4 regions of the Enterococcus sp. DJ147D b genome follow, and region 3 is predicted to be linked to each of the others. Evidence: a T-box and tRNA genes for the amino acid it is inferred to sense, from the RefSeq annotation. Region 3 holds a T-box; the other regions hold tRNA genes.
What was found. A T-box is a leader RNA that pairs with one kind of tRNA and senses whether it is charged. The one in region 3 lies ahead of argS (arginine--tRNA ligase), so its partner is inferred to be a tRNA-Arg.
Positions count from the first base shown of each region.

Region 1: it encodes a tRNA-Arg, which carries the amino acid that the T-box ahead of argS (arginine--tRNA ligase) is inferred to sense. The anticodon was not compared.
Region 2: it encodes a tRNA-Arg, which carries the amino acid that the T-box ahead of argS (arginine--tRNA ligase) is inferred to sense. The anticodon was not compared.
Region 4: it encodes a tRNA-Arg, which carries the amino acid that the T-box ahead of argS (arginine--tRNA ligase) is inferred to sense. The anticodon was not compared.

Region 1 is NZ_CM177104.1:571,598-574,755, reverse strand. It holds gene AC4BD1_RS02810 (sugar-binding transcriptional regulator) at 1-214, opposite strand, end outside; gene rpoN (RNA polymerase factor sigma-54) at 365-1,696, opposite strand; tRNA gene AC4BD1_RS02800 (tRNA-Arg) at 1,756-1,827, shown strand; gene rpoE (DNA-directed RNA polymerase subunit delta) at 2,128-2,754, opposite strand; gene AC4BD1_RS02790 (YwiB family protein) at 2,829-3,158, opposite strand, start outside.
Region 2 is NZ_CM177104.1:1,845,030-1,848,187, forward strand. It holds gene AC4BD1_RS08720 (SulP family inorganic anion transporter) at 1-248, opposite strand, end outside; gene AC4BD1_RS08725 (DUF1697 domain-containing protein) at 601-924, opposite strand; gene AC4BD1_RS08730 (GNAT family N-acetyltransferase) at 917-1,360, opposite strand; tRNA gene AC4BD1_RS08735 (tRNA-Arg) at 1,630-1,703, opposite strand; gene AC4BD1_RS08740 (O-methyltransferase) at 1,978-2,673, opposite strand; gene AC4BD1_RS08745 (signal peptidase I) at 2,786-3,158, opposite strand, start outside.
Region 3 is NZ_CM177104.1:969,294-972,451, reverse strand. It holds gene argS (arginine--tRNA ligase) at 1-1,171, opposite strand, end outside; T-box leader at 1,247-1,461, opposite strand; gene arcC (carbamate kinase) at 1,614-2,561, opposite strand; gene argF (ornithine carbamoyltransferase) at 2,663-3,158, opposite strand, start outside.
Region 4 is NZ_CM177104.1:1,759,717-1,762,874, reverse strand. It holds gene AC4BD1_RS08375 (GNAT family N-acetyltransferase) at 1-1,144, shown strand, start outside; gene AC4BD1_RS08370 (hypothetical protein) at 1,252-1,410, opposite strand; tRNA gene AC4BD1_RS08365 (tRNA-Arg) at 1,624-1,695, shown strand; gene AC4BD1_RS08360 (aminopeptidase) at 1,906-3,138, opposite strand.

The DNA of each region.
Region 1 (3,158 bases), 400 kb from region 3:
CTGTTCGCAAAACTCGCTCTGTCATCCCCATACTTTCAGATAAGCTACGTCGACCAATCGGCTGCATCCAATAAATATTCCGCAAAATTTTATAGCGTTCTTGAAGAACTTCAATAATATCTGGTGCAACGGATTCAATCATTTTCAATTCATCTAGCATAGCGATCTCCTTAGTTGGACTATAAATGTCCAATGTAGACTCAAAACGACCCATGTACGATAAAAAATAAAATTGATTGTTTTACTTTCTTTTTTCATTAAAAGGAAAACTTCAACCTCACATGCGTTAGTCTAACAGTTTCTGGATAACTTTTCAACTAAAAAAGACTAGAAAAGTGAAATACTTTTACTAGCCTTTCTTTTTTTATTTATCATACCGTTTTCTTTTTGATGAACTCGGGATTCCCAAAAGATCTCGGTATTTTGCAACGGTTCTTCTTGAAATCACAATTTCTTCTTTTTTTAGAAGCTCGACTAATTTTTGATCCGACAAAGGCTTCGCCTTATTTTCTTGGTCGACTAACTCTTGTAGTCTCTTCTTTGCCATCTCGGCGGATAAGTCTTCCGTTCCAGCCGAGTTGTTACTTGCTATGCGAGTCGTAAAAAATTTTTTCAGTTCAAAAATACCAAAAGTTGTTTCCAAGTATTTTCCATGAACAGCCCGACTCACAGTTGACTCATGAACGTCAACTTCTGAAGCCACTTCTTTTAAGGTCAATGGCTTAATGGGCCGATTAACATCGATAAAGAAATCTTTTTGACGTGAAACGATTACTTGCGCAACTTTTAAAATCGTATCACCACGTTGCACCATCGTTTTTTGTAGCCACTCAAATTCTTGTTTTCGCTCTTTCAAATAAGTAGCTGTTTCTTTATCTGCTTTTTGATTCATTTGTTTGAAATAGTTTTCTTGAAAACGAATAGTTGGTTGACTTGTTCGATTTGAGACCACTTGAACTTCATTGTCGTCGTGGACCAAAACTTTCACATCTGGAATTATATAAAGTTCATGACTGTTGTCGAAAATTCTACCAGGACTTGGTGATAATGTTTGAAGATAGTCAAAAATATGTTGGACCTCGCTAAGTTCAATTGAGAATTTTTGTGCGATTTCTTTCCATTTTCGTTGGACTAGTTCATCAAAGCATTCCTCCAAAACGATGTAAGCTAATGCTGGAGCAAAATCGTCTCGTTCTGTTTGTAACATTAAACATTCTTGAAGATTTCTAGCCCCTACTCCTGCCGGTTCTAGCTGTTGGATCAACGTCAGTGCATCTAATAGTTGGATTGCTGATGCACCTGTATCTTTGGCCGCATCCGCTAGATCAATTGTTAAAAAACCATTTAAATCAATATATTCAATCAAATACAAAATCATTTTACGTAAAAATGTATCACGGTAGTTCAAATGTACTTGGTCAATCAACGATTCAAACAATGATCCCTTTGTATCAGGAATTTGATTCAGATAGCTTGTTTCTTCTCCATCATAATTGTTGCTTGTTTTTTTGTAGTCTGGTTGCCATTCTGGTTCGACTACTTCAACCAAAGGATTTTCTAGCGCCTGATTTTCAACAAAAGCTAATAATTCTTCACTATTATATTGGAGGATTTGGATTGATTGCTGCAATTGCTGAGTCATAGCCAATTTTTGCGTTTGTTGTTGTTTTTGTGAAAAATTCTGTTGAAATTTCATTTTTTTGCCTTATCCCCTTGTAAATTATTTTTTGGTTGGTTACAATTATGCCAGTGCTTGCGTCCTTAGTGTAGTGGATATCACGTAAGATTCCGGTTCTTGAGACGGGGGTTCGATTCCCTCAGGACGCGTTCAATAGCCATTTTAGCATAATTTAAGTATCTTTGCTTTCTATATTTTAAAGAAGAGGTTATGACAGAAGCAGTTGGCTTCTCCTTTCCTTGTGGAGTTTCGACTTACTTTCGAGGAAGTCGCGTCTGAAACATCATGTATTGAAACAGGGGCTGTGACAAAAGTATTGTCACAGCCTCTGTTTGTTCTCTTTTACCATCGACAAAAAAACCAACCAGCCATTTTCCAGCTAGTTGGTTCTGATCCTACATATACATTTCTTCAATTAGAACGTAGCGCTTTTCAAGTAAAGGATGTCATTACTCTGTTTTTTCAGAAAATTCTTCATTGTCATACTCTTCATCATCATCTTCATCGTCTTCGTCTTCGATAATGCTTAAGTCTTCTTCAATGTTCCCTGGTAATACTTCTTCATCGTCGCTATTGTCATCCGCACCGATTTCTTGTAGATCAGAGTTGTATGCTGCGATTTCTTCATCGTCGTCATCATCATCTTCAAATAAATCATCATCATCTTCATCAGACAAGTCAGCATCTTCTGGGTCATCATCGTTATAGTCAATTGCATCTTCATCATCATTGATAAAGGCATTCACTTTTTTGCGTTTGCGGCGACGAGGTTTATCTTCATCTTCTTCGTCAATTCCATGATTTACTTCTTCATCAATTGAATCAATTGCGTACCATGAGCGCAAGCCCCAACGGTTGTCGCCTAAAGAAATAAAGCTGCCGTCAATATTTAAGTCAGTATAAAACTGTGCTAATGAATCACGAATATCTCCATCTGTTTTGCCAAGATAGTTTTGGATTTGATTAACTAAATCAGAAAAATCCATCACATCACCATGTTGTTCTAAAATCGCATGTGCAACTTCGATCATTGATAATTCGTTTTTGTTTGCACCTTCAAATACACTAATTTCCAATCAGGACACGTCCTTTCACAGTCTATCCCTTATCATACAAAATCAACGATAAAAAATCAAACTTTTCTTTTAAATTATGCTGTAAAATCTAAGGTTAAATAATATTCACCTAATTTTTCTTCCCCCATAAATAAATCATAGGCAATCACAATGTTTCCTGAAGCTGGTCGATCTTTTAGACTAACATGCAATTCATTCGTAAATGTTTGAATCAAGATCATTCCGTAAGGTGTTTTATAAGCTGTTTCTAAACGTTCTTTGTAACCAAATTTAAGGCGCATTCGCATTTCTCCTGCTCGAATCAATTGAACATGGCCATCAGGAATGATTTTGATTGTCACAGGAACTTCTTGCCCTGTTTCTTCTTGAACTTCTTTATACCGTATGTATAACGTATCGCCAAT
Region 2 (3,158 bases), 880 kb from region 3:
GCTGCCATTGCACCAGTTGGTCCAGAAATTTGATAAAAACCACCTGACAATCCACCAATGATAACACCTGCTAAAATTGCAGTAATCAGCCCTGCCGCGGCATCAGCACCACTCGAAACTCCAAACGCTAACGCAAGAGGCAGCGCAACTGCTGCAACTGTTACACCTGCCAACAAATCTTTTTGAAACTTTGCTAAATCGTACCCTGAAAATTCTTTTTTTAACAACAAACGATAATTTTTGAACAACCTACAAACTCCTTTTCATGAAAATTTCTTAAAATACAATCATTAGAATAGCATAAGTTTAGTCTAAAAGTAAGAACATTCACAAAGTCCTTTATTATTCATCAGCTTTTCTATTCCTATGACTAAAAAATTGTAAGAAAACTAATTAGAAAAAATAGAGCAAGAGAACGACCAACAAACTTCTTTGTTGATTGTCCTCTTGTTGATTTCAATTTTTTACTCAATTGTTTGCCTTTTGCTGTGAAAAAGTCAGCTAGTCAATAATTCGTTGATTTTATTTAAGGTTTTTCAATTACGGACAGTGAAGGACTCATCGAGTTTTATCAATTTTGTTTCTAATTTAGAATTCCGACTACTCTGCGCGCTCAAAAAAATAAATTTCTCTTTTTCCAACAAAAACTTTATCTTCCGCTAGAAACTCCTCAGCCAGTTTTTCTACAACAGATACATCGACTTCGTTATTGCCATGAAAATACACGTGCTCGACCGCTGGCAACTGCTTACTCACTGTCTGGATTTCAACTGCTGTAAATGGAAAATCAGCTAAAATAGTCGCTAATTCCTCAGCTATCCGTAAAACAATGTTGCTCTTCAAACCAAATCGTTCAACAAAAGCTTGGATAAGTTCAATCTTAAACATTGTTTCTTGTTTATTTGAGTACTCCTTCTTACTCATTCTCCCTCTGTTTAACCAAATGAAGGATGGGATAATTTTTTCCAAAACCATCTGTTTCATCTTCTGAAGCAATTGTAAATCCATGTTTCAAATAAAATGCTTTGGCGTTTTTATTTTGTGCATTTACGTCTATTTTTTGAATATTTTTATTTTCTAGTAACCAACTCAACACTTTACTGCCAAATTTTTTTCCAATAAATTCTGGATCGAGAAATAGCATCACTAACTCTTCATCCTGTGTACCGCTGAATCCTATCAACTGTTCATCCTCGTACCACAATAGTAATTCCACAGCATCCAAGTAATTTGGAATAGCTGCTTTATAAAATTCAAGATCTTTTTGTGATAAAAAATCATGTGTTTTTTTTACTGATTTTTCCCAAACTTCTAACACTTTAGTGTAATCATCTGGCACAGCTTTTTTATACTTCAACATATTTTTTCTCCTTATTTTAATAATATTTTTTGGTATTCTGAATGGATTATTTTTGTATCTATTTTCTCAAAGACATCTAGCTATTTGTTAATAATACGAATTATTTTCCGCTAAATTCTTATCTATTTTGAAGTATCAAATAAACATATAAAAAAAGCTAGCTAACCCAACTTTTTCTAACTTTAACTGAGTAAAAATTTTTTTGCCACAAGTTTGGCACAACAATAAAGAAAAACCGTTAGAAACAAACGTTTCTAACGGTTTTTCTACGTCACAGGAGGGATTCGAACCCCCGACCGTCCGCTTAGAAGGCGGATGCTCTATCCAGCTGAGCTACTATGACCTCACATGTTCATTACATGAATTAGCGCAACAAGGTAATTATAGAGAAACAAAAAGATTCTGTCAATAAGAATTCAGTTATTTAATTACAAAAATTTTTTTTTTAAAATTAACGAAATCATAAAACCCAAATTAAACTTTTTTTCTACCGATCTTTTTATGAAGAATCACATTCGAGAATTAGCTAAACTATTTTCATAAAAAGGCTGGGAATTCAACTGCCCAGCCAAGTAATTCTTTTATTTTAACACCAACAGTTTCTTAACTTTTATCGCTTATTCACCTTTGGTTAAGAAGACATCATCGGATTCTTTAGTAATCAGAATTACCCCATCACCCAATGGCAAGATGCTCGATGTTAGTTCCGGATGATTCATGACGACTTTTAGAAACTCATTTAACTTACGATGAATTGCCCGTTTTCCTCTTGGAATTTCTTCATCAGGTAGTAAAATTGTGCCACCTTGAAAAATATCATCTACCATCAGAACACCACCTTTTCTTAATAGACGCAAGCATTCCGGAAGAAATTCAATATATTTTGACTTTGCACTATCCATAAAAATGAAATCGTATGGACCCGTCAATGTTGGTAGAATTTCGGCTGCTTGTCCCTCAAGCAACGTTACTTTTTCCGTCAAACCAAGACGTTCATAATTTTTTTTTGCTTTTTCAATCATCACATCAAAACGATCAATCGTTGTGACATGGCCTACTTCACTAATAGAAGTTGCCATCAAACTAGATGAGAAGCCAATGGCAGCACCAATTTCTAATATATTTTCTGGTTTCATTTGACCAAGGAAAAATTTCAAAAAGAGTACCGTTTCATGAGGAATAACAGGAACGCCTGCCTCATGCGCCTCTTCTTCAAGCTGTCCTAACTCACCAGGTAATTTTTTTTGTTGTGTTCGCATAAAATCCAGTAATTCTTCCTTGATAACTGGACGATGCATCATTTCATTGCGCATACTTCTCCTCCTCTTTCCAACATTATACTTAGAACAAATTTATTGTACAAGTTACTAAAAGTTTTCTAGGCAAAAAAAGTTCGACAGAAATTCTGTCGAACGAAGTTCTTTATCAAATGATTCTACAATTTTTCTTTTTTCGAAATTCATCTATCGTGTTCCATGTCGTAGCTGCAGTTAAACAAATTGCCACGCCCCAAAATAAAAAATTCATTTTTGAGAAACTGTCTTTAGACAATAAAGCACCTATATAAGGAATTTGAAAAACTGGTTTTCCGATCACACTCCGTGGTTTTATCCTGCCTGATTCGACTTGTGTTTGTGTATCTGCTTTTGTATAAAAATATTCTTGGTTATCACCTACCGCAATCACACGCCGAGTTTTCACTCGCTCACCAGAATTTTCATAATAAGTGATCACATCACCAACTAAAATATCTTCCGCATTTTGTGGTCGCACATAGACGACGCTTCCATTTGAATAC
Region 3 (3,158 bases):
CGATTGCTTCATTTAAGACTTCTTCAAGTAAGACAATTTTGCCTTTACGTGTGGATAATTTTTTACCGCCTTGGGTAATCAACCCAAATGGAATGTGATGCATTTCATCTGACCAATCAAACCCAAGTTCTTTCAAAACAGCTTTTAATTGTTTAAAGTGATAGCTTTGTTCATTCCCAACAACGTATAAAGATTGTGCAAAATCATACGTACGTTTGCGGTAAAGTGCCGCAGCCAAATCACGAGTGATATAAAGTGTTGCACCATCTGATTTTTTGATCAAGGCAGGATTTAAATCATAAGCAGTTAGATCAACGATTTCTGCACCTTTATCTTCTTTTAATAAATGTTTTTCTTCTAAAAGTTCTACGACTTCATCCATCTTATCATTATAGAATGCTTCACCATTCAGTGAATCAAAACGAACTTCTAGCAAATCATAGATTTTATTGAATTCCTTCATTGATTCATCACGGAACCATTGCCATAATTCAATGGCTTCTGCATCGCCTTCTTCTAGACGTTTAAACCAAGAACGTGCTTCATCATTTAATTCTGGTTCAGTTTCGGCTACTTCATGGAACTTCACATAAAGACGTAATAATTCATTGATTGGTTCAGCTTTGACCGCTTCTTCTGAACCCCACTTTTTGTAAGCAACGATCAATTTACCAAATTGTGTTCCCCAGTCACCTAAGTGATTGATCCGAATGGGTTGATACCCAATTTTTTCTAAAATAAAACCAATTGAGTTTCCGATAACTGTCGAACGTAAGTGTCCCATTGAGATTGGTTTAGCAATATTTGGTGAAGACATATCGATTGGTACCGTACCTTGATTACCAATTGTGCTATCACCATAATGTGCTTGTTGTTCTACTACTGCTTGTAGTACAGCTTGGCTAATCGCTTTTTTATTCATAAAGAAGTTTAAGTATGGTCCAACCACTTCGATTTTTTCAAAGTTTTCTGGTGCAATTTTTTCAGCTAAATCTGCTGCAATTTGTTGTGGTGCTTTACGATAGATTTTTGCTAATGAAAAAGCTGGAAAAGCAACATCCCCATGATCAGCTGATTTTGGATTTTCTAATAATTGTTGTACTTGTTCAAGTGTCAAGTCGTCTTTCACTACATCATAAACGGCTTTTGCAACTAAGTCTTTGTTATTCATTTAAGTTCCTCCTAAATTTTCCATGATTGTTGAAGACAATAAAAAAAGTCTCTAGCAATCACAATTACTGTGATTGCTAGAGACGAGATTACCCGCGGTACCACTCCAGTTGTCTTATCCACTAAGACCCACTCAATCTGTTATCGGTAGATGACCGTCCGCTTTGATTCACTCAAAGGCAGAAATTCTCCAAGTGCGCTTCGTTGTGTTTTCTTCATTCGGCTCCCACCAATCACCCGAACTCGCTCAGCAAGAATCAGCACAAGTACTCTCTTGTTCAACAAATCATAAAAGTATTAAACTGTTTTGAATTATAACAGAAAAAAACATTTCTGGCTAGCTCCTTTATAAAAAAAACCGCCCAGATGGTCTAAAGGAGAAGAAACTCCACCTGGGCAAAAATAGCTATAAATCATTTCGTTTACACGAAAGACTTAACAAATTAATCAGCAACAACAATCGTTCCTTCTTCAGATGCCAATAAGTTTTCAATGTTTTCTAAAGAAGTGATGATTGCTTTTGCTTTTGGTCGAGCTTCTACAAATTGAATAGCTGCTTCAACTTTTGGCAGCATACTACCAGGAGCAAATTGATCTTCACTGATATATTGTTTCATTTCTGAAATGGTTACAGTTTCCAATTTCTTTTGATCAGGTTTTTGATAGTTGACATAAACATTGTCCACGCCAGTTAAAACAATCAATAGATCAGCATCAATGATTTCTGCCAATTTTTCTGAAGCAAAGTCTTTATCGATTACTGCTTCACGACCTTCTAAGCCTGTTGCTGTTTCAACTACTGGAATGCCACCACCACCAACAGAAACAGTAACTACACCTTGATCAACCAACGCTTCGATTACACGCGCTTCTTTGATTGAAATTGGTTTTGGTGAAGCAACTACTTTACGCCAACCACGACCAGCGTCCTCTTTAAACGTGACATTTGAATCTGCTTTCATTTGTGCAGTAGCTTCTTCTTCTGAATAGAATGGACCAATTGGTTTTGTTGGATTTTTGAAAGAAGGATCGTTTTCATCTACGATAACTTGTGTGACTAATGAAACGACATCTTTGTCAATACCTTTTTGTTTCAACACTTCACCCATTGCATTTTGTAACCAATAGCCAATAGAACCTTCTGTCATTGCAACACAAGTATCTAATGGCATTGCTGGTGTTTTCTCCGAATCAGCTGCTTGTTGTTGGATCAATAAGTTACCAACTTGTGGGCCATTTCCATGAGAAATGATCAACTCGTCACCTTGTTCAATAAATTTCACTAAGTATTTTGCTGTTTCCATCAATGCTTCTTGCTGTGCTTTTGCACTTGCATCAGTTGATAAAATCGCGTTACCGCCTAAAGCGACAACTACTTTTCGATTTGCCATATTATTCGCCCTTTCTTCAGACAATGTTAATCAATGACAAAACGAGGCAGCAAGCACTCGCGTCCTCTGCCTCGTTTTGTACATGAGATGAATGTGGTTTATTAAACGCGAGGGATAAACAAGTTGCCTAATGTTGCAGCCATAATTGCTTTGATTGAGTGCATACGATTTTCAGCTTGTTCAAATTGACGTGCATATTTGCTACGGAAGACTTCGTCTGTTACTTCCATTTCAGTAATACCAAAGCGTTCTTTCATTTGTTCACCGTAAACAGTGTTCGTATCATGGAATGCTGGTAAGCAATGCAAGAAAATCAAACGATCTGTATTATGTGTTTTTTCAACCATTTCCATGTTGATTTGGTAAGGTTTCAACAGTTTGATGCGTTCTTCAAATTTGTCTTCTTCACCCATTGATACCCATACGTCTGAATAAAGTACGTCAACACCGTCAACACCTTTATCAACATCGTCAGTAATCATTAGTTTTGCACCTGATTTAGCTGCAAAGCCTTCTGCTAATTTCACGATTTCTTCTTCTGGTTGTAATTCTTTCGGTGCAACGATACGCATGTTTGTTCCTAAAATAGCACCAGTT
Region 4 (3,158 bases), 790 kb from region 3:
CGATGAGATGTTTGATTTGGCTGCTTACGCATTTAATTTTGAAGATACATTTGAACGTCGAGAACGGTTTCAAACCATCGCAGAACACTCGTGGAATTATGGTTTTTTTAATGAAGAAGAACAATTGATGAGTCAAGTGATGGCCACACCATTTCCGGTTACTTTTCATGGAAAAGACCTGTTGATGGCTGGAATCGGCTATGTTGCTTCATATCCAGAGGCGAGAGGACAAGGCGGAATCAATCAAATCATGGAGCGAATTCTTACTGATTGTCGAGAAAGAGATGTGACATTGTCTTATTTAGCACCATTTTCTTATCCTTTTTATCGTCGTTATGGCTATGAACTATTGTTTGAAAAGGTTCATTATGAATTAGCTAGCCGTGACTTTCCTGCAGTCAAAAAAGTACCGGGAAAAATGGTTAGGACTTCATTTGACAAAGCCCAAGAAGCAATAGCTGAGATTTATCCCCAAATGGCAGACAATCAACGTGGTGCAGTAGCACGAGAAGCTTGGTGGATTGATTTTAAATTCCGCCAAAAGAAAGGTCACCAGTTTGCGTTATACTATGATGAGTCTGGTGCAGTGGCAGGGTATTTAGTTTATCGCTTGGAAACACCAATTTTTACTATTGTCGAATGGGGTTATTTGACACATACTGCGTTTCAAGCACTTGCTCGCTTTATTGGTTCACATAGTGGGGCGTTTGAAACATTTGCGTTTGCTTGTGGCTATGCTGGGAATAATCTGAATGCACTACTTGCAAATCCTTTTGCAAAAACAACAATCACACCTGATATGATGGGAAGAATTGTTGATATAGCTAAATTTTTAACCGAATATCCGTTCCCGAAAACACAAGGTGCTTTCGCTATTGAAGTAACGGAAGATGCTTATGCACAATGGAATGAAGGTATTTTTGAAGTGGTCCTAGTGGAGGGGGAAGTTCGGGTCAAGCAAGTAACAAACTCCATGTTACCAAGAGTCAGTGGAACGATCCAAAGTGTAACGCAATTATTCATGGGATATAAAAAAGTTCAAGAATTGGTTTTCCAAGAAAAATTGACTTGTTCAGAAGCGTTAGTTGAAAAATTGGCGGAACTGATTCCAGATCAAAAACCTGTTTTAAATGATTATTTCTAAAAGAAAAAGAGTCAGGCAAAATGCGTACGCGCTTTGCCTGACTCTTTTTACTTTTCATTTGTTTATGAAATTTTTTGTTCATGTTTTATCACGGACACAATCAGTTCCTACTGAGTCGGTTTTTTCTTAAATTTGAATTTTTTGCTTGGTGATTGAGGGTGATCTTCTTTATGTTCTTGAATAGCAGCTTTTGAAATTTTTTCTTCATCTTTCTTTGAGGCGTCGAAACGTTCCGCATAAATTTTTTCTTTTGGCTCTTCTGTCATCAAAAATTCCTCCTAAGCATAAGTTTTATTTATATTCTAAGTGTAGCATCAGCGAGTAGTAGATGGCGAATAGTTTGCTTTTGGGAGGGAAAATCAAGAAATATTGTCTTTTATCAGGGGAAGGCTTGCAAGAAAAAATCAAAACAGCTACAATAACTCTGTTGGACTTAAGTTGTTCAAAGTAATTTTTATGTTTTAATCAATCGTTAAAAAGTTCCCTTAGTTAAATGGATATAACAAGTCCCTCCTAAGGATTAGTTGCTGGTTCGATTCCGGCAGGGAACGTAGAAAGAAGCTTCTAAACCAATGTTTAGAAGCTTCTTTGTTGGTGTTTTTGTTCAAAAGGTTCCCCATCTGTTTCAATTAATAGCTTTTAATCAGCAGGCTATTAATTACAACTTACTAAATTGCATCTAAAATTTAGATAAAAGTGTCAAAAGCTCCTCCACATAGTGCTGTAGAGGGGCTTTTTATCAGGTGAATAATCTAGGAAAACTATGCCCAATCACCATTTCTGAAAATTGGAACAGTTGAGCCATCTTCACGAATGCCGTCAATCGCCATTTTATTTGAGCCAACCATGAAGTCTACATGAGTTTGGCTACGGTTCAAACCAGCATCTGCTAGTTCTTCTTCAGTCATTTCTGTTCCACCTTTTAAGTTGAATGCGTAAGCCGATCCAAGTGCCAAGTGATTTGAAGCATTCTCATCAAATAAGGTGTTGAAGAAAATGATTCCAGATTGTGAAATTGGTGAGGGATCAGGAACAAGAGCAACCTCACCTAAATGACGTGCACCTTCGTCTGTATCCAATAGTTTTGCTAAAACTTCTTCACCTTTTTCAGCAGAAAACTCAACGACTTTTCCGTCTTTGAAGGTAAATTTCATTCCTTCGATAATAGTTCCAGCGTAGCTTAAAGGTTTAGTGCTAGAAATAAATCCATCCACACGACGACTATCAGGAGCTGTAAAGACTTCTTCGGTAGGCATGTTTGCCATGAATTTTTCGTTGCGTGCATTCAAACTACCAGCACCCTCCCATAAATGGTTTTTTGGTAGACCAATAACCAAGTCGGTTCCCGGCGCCGTGTAATGTAGAGCGGTAAATTGTTCTTGATTTAATTCATCGGCTTTTTTCGCTAATTTTTCATCATGATTTTTCCAAGCAAGCACAGGATCATCTTCATAAATGCGAGTCGTTTTGAAAATTTCATCCCAGAGTGCATCCACTTGTTCTGACTCAGGTAAGTCAGGAAAAACTTTAGCTGCCCATTGTTTACCTGCAGCAGCGACAACTGTCCAGCTAACTTTATTTGCTTGAGTTGCTTTACGCAAATTCATCATCGCTTTACCAACAGCAGTTTGGTAGCTTGCTACACGGTCGCCATCGACGCCAGCTAAAGAGTCAGGGTCAGCAGAAACGACACTAATCCGACTCGCGCCTTTTGCTACCCAATCATTTGTTTGATCGATTTTATATTGTGGAACATTTTCGATGCGATCTGTTGCTGCGTGAGTTAGAAATTCTTTTTGAATAGTATCATCTGTCCATTGTACGATGACTTCCGCAGCTCCCAATCGGTATGCTTCTTTCGTGATCAGGCGTGCTAAGGGTGCTTGGTCAACGCTGATTTGTAAAACAACTGTTTGACCTTCTGAAACATTGATTCCGGTTTCAGTGATTAGGCGTGCATATTTCTCCATATATTTATTAAAATTTGCTAACATGTATATTACTCCCCCTCATT